Regions from separate parts of the Nonomuraea sp. NPDC049129 genome, predicted to be linked through region 2. Evidence: riboswitches for the same ligand, from Rfam matches in the RefSeq annotation. Region 2 holds a riboswitch; the other holds the start of a gene.
The links. A riboswitch is a leader RNA that binds a small molecule or an ion and turns the genes downstream of it on or off. The one in region 2 is predicted to bind cyclic di-AMP.

Region 1 (10,401 bases), on a different contig from region 2:
CGAGCTGCCGTCCGGAGACGAGGCGGGAGGCGGTGTCGCGAACGATCTCCCCTTTGATCGCCTCAGCGCTGAGCACGCCCACGACGTCCTTCCCCCGTACGATCACCAGGCCTGGGCTGCCGGACACCAACGCGTGCAGCAGGTCGGCCGAGTCGAGCACGTCGCCGAACGGAGTGTCCGCCTCGACGACGCAGGCCGGTCCCCGCTTGCCCGCGCCGGTGAGCCCGGCAGGCTCACCGTCCAGCCCGAGCAGGACCGTGAACCCCGGCCCGTTGTCCGCCACCTCCGCGACGGTGAAGTCATTGGTCATCAACTCCTCGACCGCCCGTTGCCGCTCCACACCTTCCCCCTCCTGCCGTGATCAGAGCCAGTCGCCGATCAGCGTGAACGGCGCCCAGTGGTACGGATCGGCGAACGCGGGCACGCCGAGGTCCGGTGCCGCCCCCGCGTCCGTGCCCGTGTCCATGACGAGCGTGGCCTGCAGCATGCCCACCTCCGCGCCCTGCCGCTGCTCCTCGTTCAGGTCGGGGCCGGCGACGAGGTCGCGGAACAGACTGGCCGCCGCGGAGTAGTCGCCCGCCGCCAGGCGCAGCCGCGCCTCCTCCAGCCGGACGGCGGCCAGCGCCCTGGGGTCGCCCGCCAGGCGCAGGCAGGCGCCACGCGCGTAGTCAAGGACGTCGGCGATCGTCCTGTCGCGCAGCCACAGCTGCGCCCTGCGCAGGGCCTCGGCCTTGGGCGAGCCGGCCCGCAACGCCGCGTAGAACTTGCCGAACAGCATGCTGGTCGACAGCTCGTCCACGCGCCACAGGGCGACCAGTGCCGAGGGCGCGCCCGCGTACAGCAGCGCCCTGGTCAGGCCGATCAGCTCGTCTCCTGGGCGGCTCTGGCTCATGCCGGTCTCGCAGGCCGCCAGCGTCACGAGGTCCACGTCGAGCCGGAGCCCGAGGATGTCCGCCGCGGTCAGTCTGCCGCCCGCGAGCTCGATCCCGGACCGCATCGGGTCCTCTCGGTCGAATACGCCGTGAGTCGCGAAGTGGACGATGTCCGGCGCCTGCCCGGGTTCGGCGAACCGGGCCAGCAGGCTCTCGCGGGAGGCATCGCCCGCCGCCAGCACTTCCTGGCCGCCGAGCGTCTGCGACACGGCCAGCGCCTGCTCCCTGGCGAAGGCCAGCGGATGCTCTTCGGGCGGCGCGGCGACGATGAGCGCGCTCGCGCGGCGGGCCTTCCGCTTGGCCTGGCAGTAGCGCAGTACGGAGGCCGACGGCACGAACACGACCGGGTTGCGCTCGATCAGCGGGACGCCCTCGACGAGCACGGCCTGCAGGGGCAGCAGGTGAAGGGAGTCGTGCGGCACCAGGTAGACCACGTCCCCCGGCTCGGCCCACTCGGCCACCGGCGCGAGCAGCCGCACCAGTCGCTCGTCCGCGAGGTGCGCGCCGAGGCCGGCCCTGTCGCGGGCCAGGGTGTCCCCGGCGGCCCCGGCCAGCTCGCGAAGCTCGGCTCGGGTCACGTCCACGGTGACGACCTGCGGCTCCGGCGCGTCGGCCGTCACGCCGAAGACGTACGTCTCGTGGTCGGTCACGTGGTACTCGGCCAGCACCAGACGAGCCATGGCCTCGGTCCCCTCTGGCCCGTCCTGTGAAGGGCTCGGAGTCAGCAGGGCGGTGATGCCGTTCCAGCCGAGGCGTTCTCCCCGGCGCATCGACACATACTCGGGAGTCAGCTCGGCGAGCTGGTTTTCCAGCCGGTGCAGGCGCGACAAGTTCTGCCTGTAGGCCGTCAGCAGCGCCGCGTCCGCCGATCCACCGGACCGCAGGCCCGCCTCCTGCGTACTCAGGAGGCGGCGGGTCTCGGCCTCCTCGGCGAGGATCGTCGCCGGTGCGCCGGGTGGTGCGGCCAGGGCGGTCCAGGCCAGCCTGCGTACGAGCTCCTGACCGCGCGCGGCGTCCGCCCATTCGAGTGCGCCCGCCCTGTCGCCCAGGTGGAGCGAGAGCCGCACCAGCATGCCGGGGGCGTCGAGACGGGACTCGCTGAAGTAGGTGACGGCGTCCGCCTCGTCGAGCAGCGCCCCCCTGGCGTCCCCCATCGCCTCCGCCGCGGCCACGTAGGCCACGCGCGCCTGCGCGTAGTCCTCCTCCAGCATGCTGATCTCCGCCAGCAGGACGCGCGTCTGGTAGACGGTGTGCGGGTCGGCGAGCGTCTCGGCCTCCCGCAGTGCCTCCTGCAGGTGGTGGCGCGCGAGAGGGAGGTCGTCCTGGTCGCGCGCCAGCACTCCCAGGTCGCAGAGGGTGGCCACGACCGCGCGCCGGTAGCCCGCCCCGCGTTGGATGTCCAGCGCCCGTTCATGCACACGGCGGGCCTCGTCGTACTGGCGGGCGAGCTGGAACAGCGACGCTATGGCACCGAGGTCGTCGGATACGCCCAGTTCGGCGCCGATCTCCAAATTGATCGTCAGGGAGGTGGTGAAGCATTCCATGGCCTCGCGGTGCCGCCCGCCCGTGTCCAGCAAACGGCCCACGTTGTGCGTGGCGGCCGCCTCGCCTTCTCTGTCTCCCGCCGCGCGGTAGGCCTCGGCCGCCTGTCTGGCCAGCCGTTCCGCCGGTGCCGGTTCATTGAGCAGCTCGTGGACGAGGCCCAGAGTGAGCAGCGTGTGCCCGAGCAGCGCCGGGTCGGTGCAGTCGCGGGCCGCGGGCTCGATGCCGGCGAGGAGCCCGCGCGCCTCGGTGAGGCGCCCCTGGTCCTTGACCGCGACGGCGAGGTTGACGGCGGCGCGTACGGTGCCCTCGCGTGAACCGGCCCGCCTGAACAGGTCCACGGCCTTCCGGTGGGACTCCTCAGCCGCGCGGAGTTGCCCGAGGTCGCGCTGCACCAGGCCGAGGGTGTCCAGGGTGCTCGCGTACTGCTCCGCCGCCCCGGGGTCATGGCCCAGCAGCTCACAGGCCTGGACCAGCGCCCGCAACGCCTCCTGGCCGCGCCCCGCCTTCAGCAACGCCAGCCCGAGCCACTGCCGCAGCGCGGACCTGACGAGCGGATCGGCGCGCCTGCCGTCGGCGAGCCTGCACGCCTGCCGGTATTCGCGGGCCGCGTCCTGCGGCCGCCCGCGCGCCAGGCGCCGCCGCGCACGGGCCAGGTTGGGCGTCCAGGGGTCGCCGGTCCGGACACGCAAACGCCTTGGCATGGCCCTCCGCGCTGGTTTTTCCGCCGCCACGCAGAAGTTATCCCCACCGGATCGCTCTGAGAAGGGCGAGATACGCATTCGTGATCGGGCGTGAACAGCGGCGTTCGCGGGGAAATCCCTCCAGTGGGTGACAAGCGGGCGTTACCTGATCATGGCCTGCTGATCCGGCCGCCGGGGCGGGCCGACCGGGTGTCAGCGTGGGCACGGCGGGTCGCCTGCGTGACGCCTGCCGCGCTCGGCGTGTGGGCGGCGGCCCGCACAGGCGGGGGCGCCGCCTGGCTGCCCCTGCTGGCCGGGCTGCTGGTCAGCGGGCACGTGGCGGGCAGGATGACGGCCTGGCGCGGCCTGGTCCGCAAGCGGGCTCGGCTGCGGCGCTGGGGAGAGATCATCGTGCTCGCGGCCGGCACGCTGCTGGTCTTCTCCCCTGCCGGAGAGTGGCTGGCCTCGGCCTGGGCGACGACGGCCTGGGCCACGGCGTTCAACGGGGTGTTCCTGGTGGCCGCCGTGCTGCTGCTGCAGGTCGGGGTCGGCACCTTCCGTGCCGTGGCCAGGCCGCCGAAACCCTTGCGGGCCCCGCTGGCGCTCTGCTCGGTGCTGGCGACCGTGCTGCTGCGTTACGCGTGGACGCCGTTCCTGCTGGCGTACGTGGCGCACCCCGACCCCCGGCTGGCCGTGCCCGCGCTCGCCCTGTGCCTGGTGGAGACGGTCGAGACGCTCCACAGGATCGCTGTCGGCACTCCCCAGGCACAACACTCGGACGTACAGGTGATCACGGCCGTGAATCTCGGTGAGTGGCTCTACGACGGTTTCCTGACCCGCCGCCGCAGGCCCGACTACGCGTTGATCTCCGCGCTGCTGCTGGACGCGCGGCTCACCGTCGGCTCCGTGTCCGCCGAGGCGGCGCTGCGCCGTGTCGAGCTGGCCGAGCTCGCTTTGGACCTGGTCGACGAGGAGGTCGTGCCGCGGACCACCCGGCGGCTGGCACGGCACCAGGAGATCCAGCGCACCTGCTGTCTGTGGCTGCGGGCGGAGATCTACCAGTATCTCGGGCTGGAGGACGAGGTGCTGGCCACCTGGCGGGAGTGCGCCCGCCGCTTCTCCGCCCTGGCCCTGCCGCGGATGGCGGCCCAGGCCCGGCACACTGCCTGGAGCCGCCTGATCACCAGGCACGGTCTCGGCTCGGTGGACCTGGATCACGAGCTCCTCTCGCCGGATGACAGCCCGTACCTGCGTAGAAACGCGCTCTTGGGCCTGGCGGTGATCACGCAGCAGCGCGGCGACGAGGAGGGCGCACGCCGGCTGGAGGCGCGGGCCATGGCGATCCGCCGCAGCGGAATCCGGGAGCGGCTGGCCTGGGGACAGGAGCAGGCGCTCACGTTCAACACCCATCCCTTCGCGCTGCTGATGGGCGTGCGCGGGCACACGAACCTGGACAAGCAGCTGCGCTCGTGGCTGTCCCGGCGCACTCCCGCGCCCTTCCCCGCTTGGGGCAACCCCATCCGCGACCTCGCGCTGCGCGCCGACGATCTCGTGACTGAAGGCCGCCCCGCCGAGGCCGCCGCGCTCTTCACCGAAGCCGCGCTGCGCGCCCGCGCGGCCGGGCAGGTGACATGGGAGATGAACGCGCTGACGGGACTGTCCCAGCTCGCCAGGTCCGTGGGCGACATGGAGGTGGCCAGGGACAGCCTGCTTGAGGCGGTGCGCTCGGCGGAGGACGTGCGCGGGCGCGCCCTCAGCCCTGATCTGCGGATCAGCGCGGGCGGCTCGATCAGCGGCCTGTACGACCTGGGCGTGTGGCTGTTCGCCTCGGCCACGCCGCAGGCACTCGGGGACGGCGGCACCGCGGTCACCGCCTGGCAGTTCTCCGAGCTGGGCCGCTCCAGGGTCTTCCTCGAACTGCTCGGCGAGCGGCTGCCGCCGCCCGCCGAGGGCTCCGCCGCCGAGCGTGAGGCGTATGACACCTATGTCCGGCTCCGTGACCTGTCGGACCTCGAGAGCCCCGGCGCGGCCCAGGCCGTGCGGAAGGCCCACGACGAGTGGCACGCGGCGTGCGCCGAACTCGCCGCGCAGGGCGGCGCCGCAGGCGAGTACGCCGCCCTCCGGCTCGGGCGCCCGATCGAGTACGACGAGCTGCGCCGCCTGCTGGGCACGGTCGGCGAGGTCGTGCCCGCGGACACGAACACCGATAAGTGAAGGCGGCATCAGCCGCGGTCAGGGATGACCGCGCCGTCGTTGTCGCGGGCCTCGTCATCGCCCAACCGGCCGAGGTAGTACGCCGAGACGTAGGACAAGCGAGGTCCTGCCCGGATCATGATCAGTTAGACGCCCGGTGAGGAAGGCCCGCTCAACCTCGTTGTCGGTCAGCTCCAGCGCCTGCCGGTACGCGGTCGCCGCCTCGTCCGTACGGCCGAGGCGCCGGAGCAGGTCCGCCTTGATCGCCGGCAGGTACTGGTACCGGGAGAGCCGGCCATCCTGCTCCAGCGCCTCGACCAGGGCCAGTGCGGTCGCCGGTCCTTTGGCCATCGACACGGGCACGGTCCGATTCAGCGCGACCACCGGTGAGGGCCAGAGGGCCAGCAGTCTGTCGTAGAGTGCCACGATCTGTGCCCAGTCCGTCTGCTCGTACGACGGCGCCTCGGCGTACAGGGAGGCGATCGCCGCCTGCAGCAGGTAGCGCCCGGCGCGGCCACCGCGCAGGCCGGCCACGATCAGCTCGTGCGCCTCGGCCAGCGCGCCGCGGTCCCACCGGGAGCGGTCCTGCTCCTCAAGGCGCAGCAGCCGGCCGTCAGCGTCCGTCCGGGTCGCGCGCCGGGCGTCGGTGACCACGAGCAGTGCCAGCAGCCCTCGTACCTCTGGCTCATCGGGCATGAGCTCTCGCAGCGCGCGGGCCAGGTGCAGCGCGCGGTCGGCCAGGTCGGCGCGCACGAGCGCGGGGCCCGAGGGGGCCGTGTGCCCGGCGGTGAACAGCAGGTGGAGCACGCCGAGTACGGCTGCCAGCCGGTCCGGCAGCTCCGCCGGGCGCGGCACCCGGTAGGGGATGCGGGCGACGGAGATCTTCTTCTTCGCCCGGGTGATGCGGGCGGCCATCGTCTGCTCCGACACCAGCAGCGCCCGGGCGATGTCCGGGGTCGGCAGCCCGCACACCAGCCGCAGCGTGAGCGCGAGCTGCGCCTCCTGCGCGAGCGCGGGATGACAGCAGGTGAAGATGAGCCGCAGCCGTTCGTCGGGTACGGCATCCTCCAGTTCCACCGCGTCCGCCTCATCACGGTCCGCCGGCCTGCGCGGAGCGAGCTCGTCGGACTCCACCAGCAGTGGCAGCTTCGACCGGAAGGTCCGCTCGCGGCGGATCGCGTCCATCGCCCGGCGCTTGGCCGCGGTGGTGAGCCACGCCGCGGGGTTGGCGGGGATACCGTCGCGTTCCCAGGCCGACAGTGCCGCGGCGTACGCCTCCTGTACGCACTCCTCGGCCAGGTCCAGGTCCTGCGCGACGCGCACGGTCGCGGCGAGCACGAAAGCCCACTCGCGCCGATGCGCGTCAGCCACCGCCTGACCCGCGTCCGCCCGTCCCGCGTCCGCCCGTCCCGCCTCCGTTTGGCCCGCCTCCGTTTGGCTCGCGTCGGTTTGGCCCGCGTCCGCCGCGGCCGTCATCGGGCGGTGGGCGCGATGCCGCCCGCGACGGGGCGCACCTCGACGCCGCCACGGCCCCACTGGACGGCGGGGTTGCGACGCGCCAGGTCCAGGGCGGCGTCCAGGTCGGGGGCCTCGATGACGCAGACGCCGGCGATGACTTCCTTGGCGTCGATGAAGGGCCCGTCGGTGACCACGTCGCCGCGCAACGAGGTGGCGGTGTCGGCGGACCGCAGCGCGTAGGCCGCGATCATGGCGCCGGAGTCGACGAGGTCGTCGGCGTGCCGCTGGCTCGCCGCCTGCTGCTCGGGGGTGTAGTCGCCGGCTCCGGCGTTGTCGAAGATGAGGATCGCGTACTGGGGCATGAGGGTCTCCTTGGCCGTCTGTCCGGTCGGTACGCCTCTACGTCGGACGGGCGAGGCGAATTCGACAGACCGTACGCGAACCTTTTCCAGACGCGCCCTGGCGCGACTTCAACAAGACACCCCCGCTACTTGACGGATCGACGAGCCGGCCGGGCTGGGCATGGCGATTTCATGGCGATGGAATTACCCAGGTCAGGGGTGCGTTGTACCCATCTGTGCGCCTGGCCTAGACAGTGAGTATCCCTCTGGCCGCGCCGCCAAAGTCCGAGTACGGACGTCATACCCATCGCATGCATCACAGGCAATCACCTGTGACCGCTGAACCCGCCTGTGCGCGGGACCGGGGACCCATGTCTCGATCGGGGCTAATCGGCACGTCAACGTGCCGTAGGGCAGCTTCCACGCCCGAGCCCGTCAGCTAACCCGGTAAGCGGAATGGAAGCAAGGAGTAATCACCATTATCCGCACCCCCAAGATCAGCTATGCCAAGATCGCGCTCGGCGCGACCCTCACCGCCGCCGCCCTCGGCGCCCACACCGCGGCGAACGCCGCCACCGCCTCCACAGGGCACACCCCCACCGCGGCTCAGGCCGCCCCCGCCTCCGCGCAGGGCGGCAGGAACGGCGAGGCCCAGGTGAACGTCACCGCCCAGCAGGTCCTGAACCTGGCCAAGGCCCAGGTCGGCACGACCGAGGACGCCAACGGCGGCGGCACCAAGTTCCAGAAGTGGTACATGAACTCGGCCCGCGCCGCCGAGACCGTCCAGCGTGACGGCGGCAGCAGGCAGGACTACCTGAACGCCGCCTGGTGCTCGATGTTCGTCTCCTGGGTCGGCGAGGAGACCGGCGCCCGCTCCCAGGTCGGCTGGGACGCCTACACCGTCACCCACGCCAAGTGGTTCGCCGCCAACCACCGCTGGGGCACCGCGGCCAAGCCCGGCGCCGTGGTCTTCTACTCCTGGAGCGGCAGCAAGGACCTGAGCTCCATCAGCCACGTCGGCTTCGTGGTCAAGGACAACGGCGACGGCACGATCTCCACGATCGAGGGCAACACCGGCAACGGCAAGGTCGAGCAGCGTGTCCGTCCCACCTCCCAGGTCGTCGGCTACGGCTACCCGCACTACGCCGCCTGACAGCTGGCCTGGCGCCTCTGGCACCCCCCGAGCGGCGTCCCCGAAGCGGTGCGCCGACACTGGAGGTGGAAAGATCATCGCATGCCGATCGATCCGCACCTGCTCGCCGTTTTCACGGCGACCACCATCGTCGCTCTGATCACCCCCGGACCCGACATGCTGTTCGTCCTGGGATGCGGTCTGCGGGGTGGGCCCCGCGCCGGGCTGCTGGCCACGGCCGGCGTGATCACGGGTGACGCGTTGTACATCGCCGCGGCCGCCGCCGGGCTCGCCGTGCTGCTGACGACGTTCCCGGTCGTCTTCACGGTGCTACGGTTCGCCGGCGCCGCGTACCTGATCTACCTCGGCGTCCAGATGATCCGCAACCGCAAGAACGGCCAGGCCGACGATCCGGCCAGCCGCGGAATGTCCGGTCGGCGGGCCTTCCTCAACGGCGTGGTCTCCTCCATGGCCAATCCGCAGACGTTCACGTTCATGGTCGCCTTCCTGCCCCAGTTCATCGATCCCGCGGCGGGGCCGGTCTGGCTGCAGTTCGCCGTCCTCGGCGCCGTCCTGATCGTCCTGGAGTTCCTGGCCGACGCGACGGTCGGCGTGCTGGCCGGGCGGATCGGCGGCTGGCTGCGCGGCCGCCAGGCGGTGCGCCGCCGGATCGACGCCGCGACCGGGAGCGTGTTCATCGGTCTGGGCGTCACCCTCGCGGCCGAACGCTGACCGGCCGCGGCCCGGTCAGCGGAGGAACGCGGCTCGCCGCCTCGGTTTCCGACGGGCGACCCGTCTCGCCGGACGGGCTCGTCGGCGCGGTGTGGGGAGACGAGCCGCCGAATCGAGAAGTGCGGGTGCAGTGAGCGGCGGCTGCGCAAGCTCCCTGCGCGCCTGGTCGTCCATCTCCTGATCGCGCCGTGCTTCAGGAGTGGACTGCGATGAGTTCGGCGAGGTCCAACGCGTCCCCGCTGATACCGGCCAGCCAATCATCTTGTACGTACTCGAAGTCACCGGTTTCGGTGTCGAGCAGGCCGATGCTCCCAGCTGTCACCCGTTGTTCGGGGTTGATGGGCTCCGGCTCCCACTTGGTGGTCTTGGGCCGCACCAACTGGGCGAGCGCGTAGGAGGTCGTGCGGCCGTAGCGGCGGGGGCCGTTGGGGTGGTGGTAGTGGCCGCTGACGTGCAGGCGCGGCTGCAGGTGCTCGATGAGTGCGGTCAGCTTCGCCGAGCCCTGTACGTTCCCGCGCCGGTCGCGTGAGATCCCGTACGGGCCGTCATGAGTCACCAGGACGTCCACGTCACCCGGTCTGACCGCCATCAGCCGCGCGTACGCGCTCTCGTCCAGATCCATCTTCCCCGGAACCTCGATAAGCCCCAGGAACGCCACGCGCTGCCCGGCGACCTCAACCACGTTCCCGCAGGCGACATGGAGGTAGGCGCCGAGGGGATCCACCGGCACGACCTCGGCGCCCGCCGCGTCGTGCAAGGATGCCAGCCAGTCGTGATCCTCGTGGTTGCCGCTGACGAACAGCACACCGGGGACCCGCCCGAGAGCCGAGCGCACCCCCTCGGCGAAGGCCGGCGACGGATCGAGCAGCCGGAAGAAGTCCCCCTGAGCGGGATGATCCCGGCCGAACCGACGGCTGGCCTCGTCCCACCGATCGAACGACGGGTAGGCGCCCAGATCGCCGACCTGGATCACGGCGTCGAGCCGGATCTCCCGTCGCTTCCGCAGCGCCACGACCGCACCCAGCGCGTGCAGCACACAACCATGGACATCACCCAAGAAAGCGATCTTCATCGCCTGCCGACCTTTCGCGAAAGCCATCCGGACATGGCCCAGCACCGGTCGAGCGGCGCAACGATGCGGTGTCAACCACCGGCCCTGAACCGGTGACTCACATCCCAGCGCTCCACCGCCATCTCGACGACCGAGCCAGGTCGAGCTTGACACCCTGGCCGGAAGAACGTCAACAACGGTGCGACGACCACCGCACCGGGAGCGGCCTGCTGGATCCAGGCGTACGGCACGGTGTGAATGCCACACGTGACGTGTACCCGGTCGTACGGTGCCCGGTCAGGGCAGCCGGCCGCGCCGTCACCGACGATCAGGTGCG
Region 2 (10,401 bases):
ACCATCACGACAGACGAAGAAGGAAAGCACTGCCATGACGAACATCGCCGTCTTCGGCGCCAACGGCACCATCGGCTCGGCCATCGTCCGCGAGGCCCTCGACCGTGGCCACACCGTCACCGCCGTCGTCCGCGACCCGGCCAAGGTCACCGAACGCCACGCGAACCTGAGCATCACCACCGGCGACGTCCTCGACGCCCAGTCGGTCACCGCCGCCGCGAAGGGCCACGACGTCCTCGTCAGCGCTGTCGGCGGCGGTGACGGCCCCGGCCACGTCGCCACCATCAAGCCTGCCGCCATCGCCCTCACCGAAGCGCTGCGGACCCTCGGTGGGCAGGCACTCCGCCTGATCACCGTCGGCGGCGCCGGCTCCCTGCGCACTCCCGACGGCAAGCAGGTGTGGGACGCCCCGGGCCTGCCCGACTTCCTGCTGCCGATCATGCACTCCCACGGCGACGCCCTCGACTACTACCGGACCGTCACCGACGTTGACTGGACCAGCATCAGCCCGGCGGCCATGATCGAGCCCGGCACCCGCACCGGCGGCTACCGCACCGCCCTGGACGACCTCGTCATCGACGGCGACGGCAACAGCACCATCTCTGTGGAGGACTACGCTGTCGCCCTCCTCGACGAGATCGAACGGCCTGCCCACCACCGGCAGCGCTTCGCCGTCGGCTACTGACCGACAGGCGCACACGTGTCCGGCCCGCCACTTCCCGTGGGAAGCGGCGGGCCGAACACCCCTGGCATTGCCGCATTTCGGACGACCGACTACATTGCTCCGCCATGAGCCTCCGCGAGCAGCTGTGCGAGTACGGACAGAGAGCCGTCGAGCAGGGCCTGGTCATCGGCACGTCGGGCAACCTGAGCATGCGCCAGGGCGACCTGGTCGCGGTCACCCCGTCGGGGGTCGCGCTCGACCGGCTGACGCCGGAGATGTGCCCGATCGTGGACATCGAGGGTTACCTGGTCGAAGGCGACCTGCAGCCGTCCTCGGAGACCCCGATGCACCTGGCCGTCTATGAGACCACCGGCGCGCAGGCCATCGTCCACACGCACTCGGTGTTCGGGACCGTCGTGGCCACCACGATGACCGAGCTGCCACCGGTCCACTACAACGCGCTGTTGCTGGGCGGGGTGGTGCGGGTGGCCGAGTACGCGACGTACGGGACGCCGGAGCTGGCGGCCAACGTCCGGGCGGCGCTCGACGGCAAGCAGGCGGCGCTCATGGCCAACCACGGCGGCGTCACCATCGGCGCCACGCTCGAGCAGGCCTTCGAGGCCACCCGGTTACTCGAATGGCTGTGTGAGGTGTACGTGCGGGGGCTGAGCGTCGGCAAGCCCACGATCCTGACCGACGAGCAGCTCGCGGCCGTGATCGACCGCTCCCTCAACCCCCCGGCCTTCCCCCGCCGCAACAACTGAGGGGTTACAGGTGGGCCGCCTGTTCGGCCAGTCCCAGCGGCAGGCCGCCCGAGCCCGCGATCTTGTCGTGGAACGACTTCAGCGACCCGTCGTACGACTCCCTGATCCGGTCGATCTCGATCGCGCCCGTCAGGTAGGACGGCGCCTGCGTGGGCCAGGCGCAGTAGCGGTTGACCTCCCCCTGCGCCGTTCCGGGCGACAGTGACGCCTTCGTCGCCATGAACGTCTCCGCCTCCTCGATCGACATGTCCTCGCAGTGCAGCGCCGTGTCCACCACGATGCGGGCCGCGCGGAAGATGCGGCAGTCCAGGTGCGCCAGCTCGGTGGCGAGCGTGTCGAAGTAGCCCTGCTCGTGCAGCACCTTCTCGACGTAGAGGGCCCAGCCCTCGGTGAAGTACGGGGTGCGGAACACGTTGCGCACGGTCCGGGTGTTGCTCGCCATGTGCGACAGGTGCCAGTGGTGGCCGGGATAGGCCTCGTGGACGGCGATCGACGGCATCTGGGCCCGCGAGTTCGTCCGCAGGCGCTGCCGTACCTGCTCCTCGGTGAAGCCGTCAGGCGTGTACGGCACGAAGAACACGCCGGTACGCGAGCTGCTCAGCGGCGGCGGCGACAGGTAGTGGGCCACGGCCAGGACCGGCCTGGTGTATTCGGCCGAGGGCAGCACCAGGCACTCCTCCCCTTCGGGGAAGGTCACCAGGTCGCGTTCCCTGACGAACTCGCGGGCCCGGTGGGTCTCGGCCTCGTACTCGGCCCGCATGTCGGCCAGTGTGGCGGGATGGTCGTCCATCAAGGACTCCATCGCGGCGCGCCAGTCCTCGGTGCCGTTGAGCCGCCTGGTGACCTCGCGCATCCGCGCGTCCAGCGACGCCCAGGCCGCCTTACCCTTTTCGTGCAGCTCGGCGGCGCCGTACCCGAGCAGTTCGCGCTCGCGCAGCAGCGTCGAGTAGAGCCGCTCGCCCATCCGCCAGGTGCCGCCGCACTTGAACTCTTCGAGGAAGGTGACGAACGCATCGAAAGCGGCGGCGGCCGGCTCGGCGGCGGACGCGAGCCGCGCGCGCAGCTCCGGGTCCGTCACCATCGACGGGATGGTCTTGGTGAGGAAGTTGCGCCCGGTGCGCGCCTGCCCGAGGCCGCGCTGGACGAGCAGCGGCGCCGCGAGCTCGGCGTCGAGGTTGGCCCGGCAGGCGGCCAGCACGTCCGGCACCTCGGCCAGCCGGGAGAGGGCGGCGGCCACCAGCTCGGGCTCGGGCTTGAGCCGCCGCTGGAACGGCGTGAACATGGAGGTGAAGATCGCCGACAGGTAGACGGCCGGGTCGCGCCGCCAGTCCGGCCAGGAGGCGAGGGCGATGGAGCCCCTCAGCTGAGACAGGACGAGATCCCTGTCGATCGCGTCGTCCGGTGTCGGCGTCTCCAGTCTGGAGAGCCGGTCCAGCCAGACGACCTCTTCCCGCTCACGGGCGGCGAAGGCGGCGGCGGTGAAGTCACCGAGCGTGTGATCGTAGCCGTCGGCTCCCAGGGTGCTGGCGACGACGGGACGACCGGAAAAGTACCACTTGAGAAACTCGTCCACGTCCGCACAATATCCTGGGCATATGCCCCTACAGATCACCGGCGCGCTCGGCAACCCCGACCTGATCCGCCTGCCTTGGGAGGTCCCTCTCGCCGACTGGCCGACGCATCACATGGTCGACCTGCCGCGCGGTATCTCGCGGCACGTGGTGCGGTTCGTGCGGCTGTCCGGCAACGTGTACGCGATCAAGGAGATCAGCGAGCGGTACGCCAGGCGGGAGTACCAGCTGCTGTGGGACCTGGCCAGGCTCGACGCGCCGTCGGTCGAGCCGATCGCCTTCGTCACCGGCCGGGACGAGGGGCTCGACGCGGCGCTGATCACCCGGCACCTGCAGTTCTCGCTCCCCTACCGCGCGGTCATGTCGGGCACGCTGCGGCCCGACACGCTCACCCGGCTGCTGGACGCGCTGGCCGTGCTGCTGGTGCGGCTGCACCTGATCGGCTTCTACTGGGGCGACTGCTCGCTGTCGAACACGCTGTTCCGCAGGGACGCGGGCGCCTTCGCCGCCTACCTCGTGGACGCGGAGACCGGCGAGATGCATCCGATGATCAGCGAGGGCCAGCGGCTCGGCGACATCGAGACCGCGCACATGAACATCTTCGGCGAGATGCTCGACCTGGAGGCGGGCGGGCTGCTGCACCCGTCGATCGACCCCATGGACACCGCCGAGGACATCGTGACCCGCTACCACCGGCTGTGGAACGAGATCACCCAGGACGAGATCATCGAGGAGGTCGACTGGCACCGGGTGGAGCAGCGGATCAGGCGGCTCAACCTGCTGGGCTTCGACGTGGCCGAGATGATGGTGCGGCGCAAGGTCGGCACCGGGCGGCTCATCGTCCGGCCCAAGGTGGTCGACGCCGGGCACCACCAGCGGCGGCTGCTCCGGCTGACCGGGCTCGACGTCGAGGAGAACCAGGCCAGGCGGCTGCTGAACGACCTCGACGGGTTCCGGGTCGCCAAGGGCCTGCGGCACGAGGACGAGGCGATCGTGGCGCACCGGTGGCTGGCCGAGGTGTTCCAGCCGACGGTCGAGGGCATTCCGGCCCGGCTGCGCGGGAAGCTGGAGCCCGCGCAGCTGTTCCACGAGGTGCTGGACCACCGGTGGTACCTGTCGGAGGCGGCCGGGGCCGACGTGGGCATCGCGGCCGCCGTGAAGTCGTACGTGGACAAGGTGCTCGTCCACAAGCCCGACGAGAAGGCCCTCCTGCCCGAGGAGCCGGGCGGCCTCATGGAGGAGGCGGACGACCTGCTTGAGGAGTCGGACCTTGAGGAGTCGGACCTTTAGGAGTCGGACCTTAAGGAGTCGGACGGAGTTCAGTAGGCGACCGTGATGCGCCGGCGCGGGTGCTCGCCCTTCTCCACCTCGTCGGCGATCGCGATCGCGTAGTCCTCGGCGGAGATGCGGCTGTTGCCCTCGGCGTCCGTGAGAAGCTGGTCACCGCCGACACGGAAGTGTCCGGTGCGCTCTCCGGGCGCGATCTCCGCGGCCGGGGAGACGTAGGTCCAGTCGAGGTCGTCGACCTCGCGGTAGAGGCCGAGAGCGCTCCGCTGGGCCAGCGCTTCCTTCTTGTACATGTCCGGGAAGCCGGGCGTGTCGACCAGGTCGACACCGGGCGCCACCTCCAGGCCGCCGGCGCCGCCGACGACGACGAGCCGCCCGACCCCGGCGGCGCGGACGCCGTCGATGAGGGCGCGATGGGCGTCGAGGAACGGCCCCTCGGGCTCGCTCCCGTCGCGGGGCGGAGCGATCGCGCAGATCACGGCGTCATGGCCGCGGCCCAGCGTGGCGGCGTCGCGCACATCTCCCTTGACCGGTCCCGACCTGCTGACACCGGTCACCTCGTGGCCGCGGGCCGCCAGCTCGGCGGCGATGCGCTGACCGACCATACCGGTCGCGCCAAAGAGAAGAATCTTCATATTCTCCAGAGTATCCATTGGATACTGGCGAGCTGGGCCGAGAATAATGTGAGCAATACTCTTAAATGTCGCAAGCAATACCCCTAATCAGGAAATCTCCGTCGCGGTTAGGTTTTTCTCCACCTTGGCCGTAGACATCTTTAACCTCATACATATCTCGCTTTATCCGATCACCCGGCCGTCATCCGCCGCTCCTACGCTGTCCCAGTCCTCATGACGGCGTGGGAGGGTCACGTGCTGGGACTGGATGACTGCCTGACCGAGGTCATGGCGATACCAGGGGCGTTGGACGCGATGCTGGTGGACCAGACGAGCGGCATGGCCGTGGCCATCAGCGGACCGCCGCAGGGCGTGGACGCCGAGAGCTCCGCCGCCGCCCTGACCGAGACACTGCGCGCGACCATGGACGGCCTGGCCCGCTCCTGCCCCGGCGAAACTGTCCGGATCGACGACATGCTGGTCACTACCGACAAAGGCCATCATTTACTGAGATTCCTCGAAACGGTATTCGAGGGGCCGCTCGTCATTTACCTGCGCCTCGACCTGGAACGGTCGAATCTCGCCCTGGCGCGATACCGCCTGCTGAACATCTCCCGCCAATTGCTCACCTGAGCCATGGCACCGCTGGACACGCTTCTGACCGGTCTAGCCCGTGAACGGGCCACGGGCGCCCTCCGCGTGGGCCGGGCCGGGACGATCTTCCTCAGCGAGGGCCGGGTCACGTACATGGAGTGCGCCCAGACCCCCGGCGTCGAGCGGCTGCTGGCGGCGCGCGGGCGGCTGCCGGAGACGGCGCTGCGCAGGCTGCAGGCCGACGGGGGCTGCGCGCGCCTGCTGGAGGAGGGGCCCGTCACGCTGGGCGAGCTGCAGTACTGCGTGCTCGGGGCCGTCCTGGACGCCGCGTTCTTCCTGCTGCCGGCCGGCGGGTCGCGGCCGAAATTCCGGCCGGGCGAGCAGCACTGGCTGGGCGGGCAGTGGTTCTTCGACGTGGCGGGCCTGCTGCGGGAGTGCGCGCGCCGCCGCGCCTATCTCGCGCAGATCTGGCCGTCCGCGCAGCTGGACACGGCTCCGGTACGGCCGGCGCAGTGGCTGCCGGGCAGCGGGGTGACTCTGGACTCGGTCCAGTGGGAGGTCCTCACCGGGGCCGGGGCCGAGGCGACACCGCTCGACCTGGCCAAGCGGATCGGCAGGTCCGGCTATTCGGTGCTGCTGGCCGTACGGAGGATGGCGGCGGCCGGGCTGCTGGCACCGCCCGTGGAGCCGACCACCACCACGCGCGCCCCGGAAGAGAGCGCGACGAAGACCGGTGAGCACAGGGCGAAGACCGCCGGAGACGGGCAGGGGGCGCTGCCGCAGCGGGGGCGCGTGGCCGCCGGCCAACGGCCGCCGCACGATCCCCGCACCCCGGGCCTGCCGCTCGGCCCGCCGGTCACGGCGGACCCCACGGACCTGGCCCTGCTGATGCGCCTGAAGAAGGCGCTGGAGGAGCTGACATGAGGTTCCCCCGCCCGCAAAGGAGGCCACCGGTGGAGCTGCGTGAAGAGGTGCTCAGGGAGATGGTTCTCCTGCGCGAGCGCACTCCGGACATCAGCGGGAGCGTCGCCTGCACGGTTGACGGCATGAGCATCGCCTGCGACAACGCCGACGACAGTGGCGAGCAGGTCGCCGCGCTGTCCGCGGCGCTGCTCGCGCTGAGCAGGCGAATGACGATCATGACCGGCCAGGGCGTACTGGAGGAGACGCTCATCTCCGGCACCGCCGGCTTCGCCGCCTTCTACGCGGCGGGCCCCACCATCGTCCTCGCAGTCCTGGCTGAGCCCGGCACCAATCTCGGGCTGCTCCGGCTGGAGGGGCGCAAGACGGCGGCCAGCGTGGCCGCCATCTCAGCACGGATTCACTGAGCTTGAACGGAGGAAGGCATGGCCAGCATGGACGTCTCTCTCAAGGAGATGATGACGATCGACGGCTCGCTCGGCGCGGTGATCGTCGATCACGGCAGCGGCATGGCGCTGGGGGCGCTCGGCGGCTCCAAGGACCTGGATCTCCAGGTCGCCGCGGCGGGGAACACGGAGGTGGTCAAGGCCAAGCTGCGCACGATGGACTCGCTGGGGCTCAAGGACTCCATCGAGGACATCCTGATCACGCTCGGCGGCCAGTACCACATCATCCGGCCGATCACCGGCCGCGGCGGCAAGGGGCTCTTCCTCTATCTCGCCCTGGACCGGGCGCGGGCCAACCTGGCCCTGGCCCGGCACCAGCTCCGCGGGATCGAGGAGAAGCTGGAGGTCTGAGAGATCCGGTGGCTCGCGTCCGGGCGCGGCGGACACGAGCCACCGACCTCCACCGATCCCTGAACAGCCTGGTCCCTGAACAGCCTGATCCCTGACCGGCCTGATTCCTGGTGCGTCAGCTCGTGGTGAGCTTGGTGATGGCGCCGACGATGTCCGGCCAGAGCGGCCGGGGCAGGTCGTGGCCCATGCCGGGGAACGTCAGCAGCGTGGCGCCTGGAATCGCCGCCGCCGTGGCGTGGCCGGCGGCGACCGGGACGAGCCGGTCGGCCTCGCCGTGGATGACCAGGGCGGGGATCCCCAGCGTGCCGAGCTGCTCCGTGCGGTCGCCGGAGGCCATGATCGCGGCCAGCTGCCGGGTCGTGCCCGGCGGGTCGAAGCACCGGTCGTACGCCTGGCCGGACAGCCGGAGGATGCGTTCCCGGTCCATGTCGAAGCCGGGCGAGCCGATCACCGCCCAGGTCCTCAAGGACTGGGCGAGCACGGCGTCCCGATCAGTCGGGGGCGCGGCGAGCAGCACCGCGCTGGCCTCCGGCGTGGGCGGGGCCACGTCCGGGCCGGGCGTCGACATGATCGAGGTAAGGGTCAGGACCCGCTCGGGGTGCCGGATGGCGAGCGTCTGGGCGATCATGCCGCCCATCGAGGCGCCCACGACGTGGGCGGCGGGCCAGCCGAGGACGTCCATCAGCCCGGCCGCGTCGTCGGCCATGTCATCCAGCAGATACGAAGAGGACGTCCCCAGTGTGGGAACGCCCTCGTCGTGCAGGTGTGTGGAGAGTCCGGAGTCACGGTTGTCGAATCTGACAACGTGATGGCCCTGCTCCGCCAGGAGCTCGCAGAGCTCGTCGTCCCAGTGGATGAGCTGGGCGCCGAGCCCCATGATGAGGAGCAGGGGACGTCCGCCGGGTGAGCCGAAGGTCTCGTACGCGATCTCGATGCCGTTCGCGGCTGCAAGCGTGGTCACGAGGTCAGAATGACATTCTGTTTCCCGCGACGCAAAGACCGCCGGCTCCGAAACCGACGACCATCAAGGCCGTCGGCTCCGGACCTGACGGCCGTCAGCAAAACCGTCTTCGGACCTGACGGTTGTCAGCGCCGGACGAGCTTGCGGATCCGGTCGCGGCCGACCGTCACGCCACCGCCGAACATCGCCAGCGCGACCGCCGCGGCGGCGCCACCGATGGCGTTCGATTCGACGACCTTCTTGTCAGCGACCTTCTCCTCAGCCTTGTCGGCCTTCTTGGCGGCCACCGGCACGGCCTTGGCGGGAGCGGGCTTGACCGCGGCGGGCTTGTCGCCCTCGGCCACGATCTTCGGGGGCTTGGCGGGGTTGCGGTCCACGACGGCGTACGCACCGGTCGAGAAGGGCTGCGGGTAGTTCTTCTTGCCCGGACCGCTACCCCACTTGGTGATGACGTAGTCGATCTTGATGTGGCCCGCGCCACCGTTGCCGTCCACGCCCAGCGTGCTGGAGTTGAAGCGGCCACCGGTCAGGGCGGCGAAAGTCTTGGCGTCGAGGTCGAGCATGACGCCGCTGGAGGACGGCACGCCCGGACCGCGGTCGCCGACGAAGAAGGGCATCTTCTTGCCCTTGTAGACGACGTAACCCTCGGTCATGAGCGGCCAGCTCGGGCTGGCGGCGAGCCCCTTCTGCATGGGCTTGCCGCTGGCCGGCAGCCCGGTGTCCCCGGCGCGGCCGGAGGAGTCGTCCCAGAAGTAGGACGCGGTGGTCTTGCCCTTGAGCAGGACCTTCTTGTCGTTGCCGGTGTCGGCGTGTGCGGCGGTGCCTGCGCTGATGGAGATCGCGCCTACGAGGGCGGCGGTGAGCATAGCAGAGCGAACAGACATGAAGCAGTGAAGTCCTTTATACGGGAAAAGGGGATCGCGCTCGTGAAAGGTGGGCGTAGCCGGGCAAGACGCCAAACGGTCGCTACGCGGAGCGTGGAAGAGCGGGGGGAAGGCGCCGGTCAGTCTGCGGACGACAACACGCGGGCTGGCGGCACGACGCGGGGGTTACGCATGCGGTAGGTGTCCTCTCCATCTCGCCTACCGGGTTAGCTGACGGGTTCGGACGTGGAGATGCCCTACCGACCGAGGTCGGATTCACCCCTAAGGAACGTTGGTTCCCCGGTTCCCGCGAGCGGGATTCGGCGCCTGCCGGTTGGTACTCCCCTGTTGAAGCCCCAAAGTCACCGGCTGGTAACTCCATGAACTATAGGTACCGAACCGGACAAAGGCAAACATAAGCCCATGAAACGGGCGAAGATCTACCTAGAGGGTCAAGAAAAAAGGGGGGTACGGCATGCCGTACCCCCAGAAAAGCTCAGGTCAACCGCCGCTCTTCCGCCTGAAAGAACGCTTGCTGGCGGCGGGCCCGTGAGCGCCGTGAATCTTGGAAGGGTCGTTGCCCCTGCCACCCGCGCTCGAGTCAGCATGCTGGTTACGCTTGCGCTCCAGCGCCTCGCGGAACTTGCGCTTCATCTCGTCCTCGGGAGTTTCGTCGACTTCCGGCTCCGGTGTTTCCGCCATGAGGACCTCCTGGTGTTGGGGACAAGGACAGCTTCGCATGACGGCGCTCAGGACGCGAAACTGGCCTCGACCTTGGGCTGTGGGGTTTCCCGGTCGATCCGCACACCGGGCATGGCGATCAGGGCGACCAGCGCCACGAGGGCGCCCGCGACCCCCAGCGAGGGGATGACCAGGGCCGCGGCCGAGGCGTGCGCGGCGGCCAGTCCGTGCAGCGGCGCCTCGGTGGCGATGACGGAGGTGTAGGCGGTGCCGGCCAGGGCCAGGGCGACCGAGCCGCCGATCTGGCGGAAGAACGTCAGGTTGGCCGAGGCCGTACCCATGTACTGGGGCGGCACCGAGTTCGACACGGCCACGGTCAGGCCGGAGAGCATCGGGCCCATGCCGAGGCCGATCAGCGCCATCCACCCGACGAGCACCCAGGGCGGCGTGTCCAGCGTCAGACCGGCGCACAACAGCGTGCCCACGACCAGCAGGAACGGCGCCGCCACCAGCCACGGCTTGTAGACGCGCGTCCGGCTGATCAGCGCGCCCACGACCATGCTGCCCACCACCATGGCCAGGGTCAGCGGGTAGATCCGCAGCCCCGACTCGGTGGCGCTGGCGCCGAGCGCCTCCTGGAAGTAGCGCGGCAGGAACACCACGCCGGCGAACATGCAGAAGGCG

Region 1: another riboswitch for cyclic di-AMP. It lies ahead of AB0B64_RS46055 (CHAP domain-containing protein); the one in region 2 lies ahead of AB0B64_RS16755 (hypothetical protein).

What each region holds. Positions count from the first base shown of each region.
Region 1 covers NZ_JBEZDU010000022.1:119,915-130,315, forward strand. Annotated here, with positions in the region: gene AB0B64_RS46030 (hypothetical protein) at 1-340, opposite strand, end outside; gene AB0B64_RS46035 (CHAT domain-containing tetratricopeptide repeat protein) at 362-3,178, opposite strand; gene AB0B64_RS46040 (hypothetical protein) at 3,302-5,371, shown strand; gene AB0B64_RS46045 (sigma-70 family RNA polymerase sigma factor) at 5,426-6,721, opposite strand; gene AB0B64_RS46050 (YciI family protein) at 6,823-7,170, opposite strand; cyclic di-AMP (ydaO/yuaA leader) riboswitch at 7,477-7,618, shown strand; gene AB0B64_RS46055 (CHAP domain-containing protein) at 7,805-8,302, shown strand; gene AB0B64_RS46060 (LysE family translocator) at 8,384-9,013, shown strand; gene AB0B64_RS46065 (metallophosphoesterase) at 9,207-10,085, opposite strand; gene AB0B64_RS46070 (methyltransferase domain-containing protein) at 10,157-10,401, opposite strand, start outside.
Region 2 covers NZ_JBEZDU010000005.1:174,725-185,125, forward strand. Annotated here, with positions in the region: gene AB0B64_RS16705 (NAD(P)H-binding protein) at 35-685, shown strand; gene AB0B64_RS16710 (class II aldolase/adducin family protein) at 790-1,428, shown strand; gene AB0B64_RS16715 (DUF885 domain-containing protein) at 1,433-3,001, opposite strand; gene AB0B64_RS16720 (DUF4032 domain-containing protein) at 3,024-4,289, shown strand; gene AB0B64_RS16725 (NAD(P)H-binding protein) at 4,319-4,921, opposite strand; gene AB0B64_RS16730 (roadblock/LC7 domain-containing protein) at 5,156-5,533, shown strand; gene AB0B64_RS16735 (hypothetical protein) at 5,537-6,418, shown strand; gene AB0B64_RS16740 (roadblock/LC7 domain-containing protein) at 6,448-6,822, shown strand; gene AB0B64_RS16745 (hypothetical protein) at 6,841-7,212, shown strand; gene AB0B64_RS16750 (alpha/beta hydrolase) at 7,328-8,173, opposite strand; gene AB0B64_RS16755 (hypothetical protein) at 8,299-9,057, opposite strand; cyclic di-AMP (ydaO/yuaA leader) riboswitch at 9,238-9,372, opposite strand; gene AB0B64_RS16760 (DUF5302 domain-containing protein) at 9,538-9,738, opposite strand; gene AB0B64_RS16765 (MDR family MFS transporter) at 9,786-10,401, opposite strand, start outside.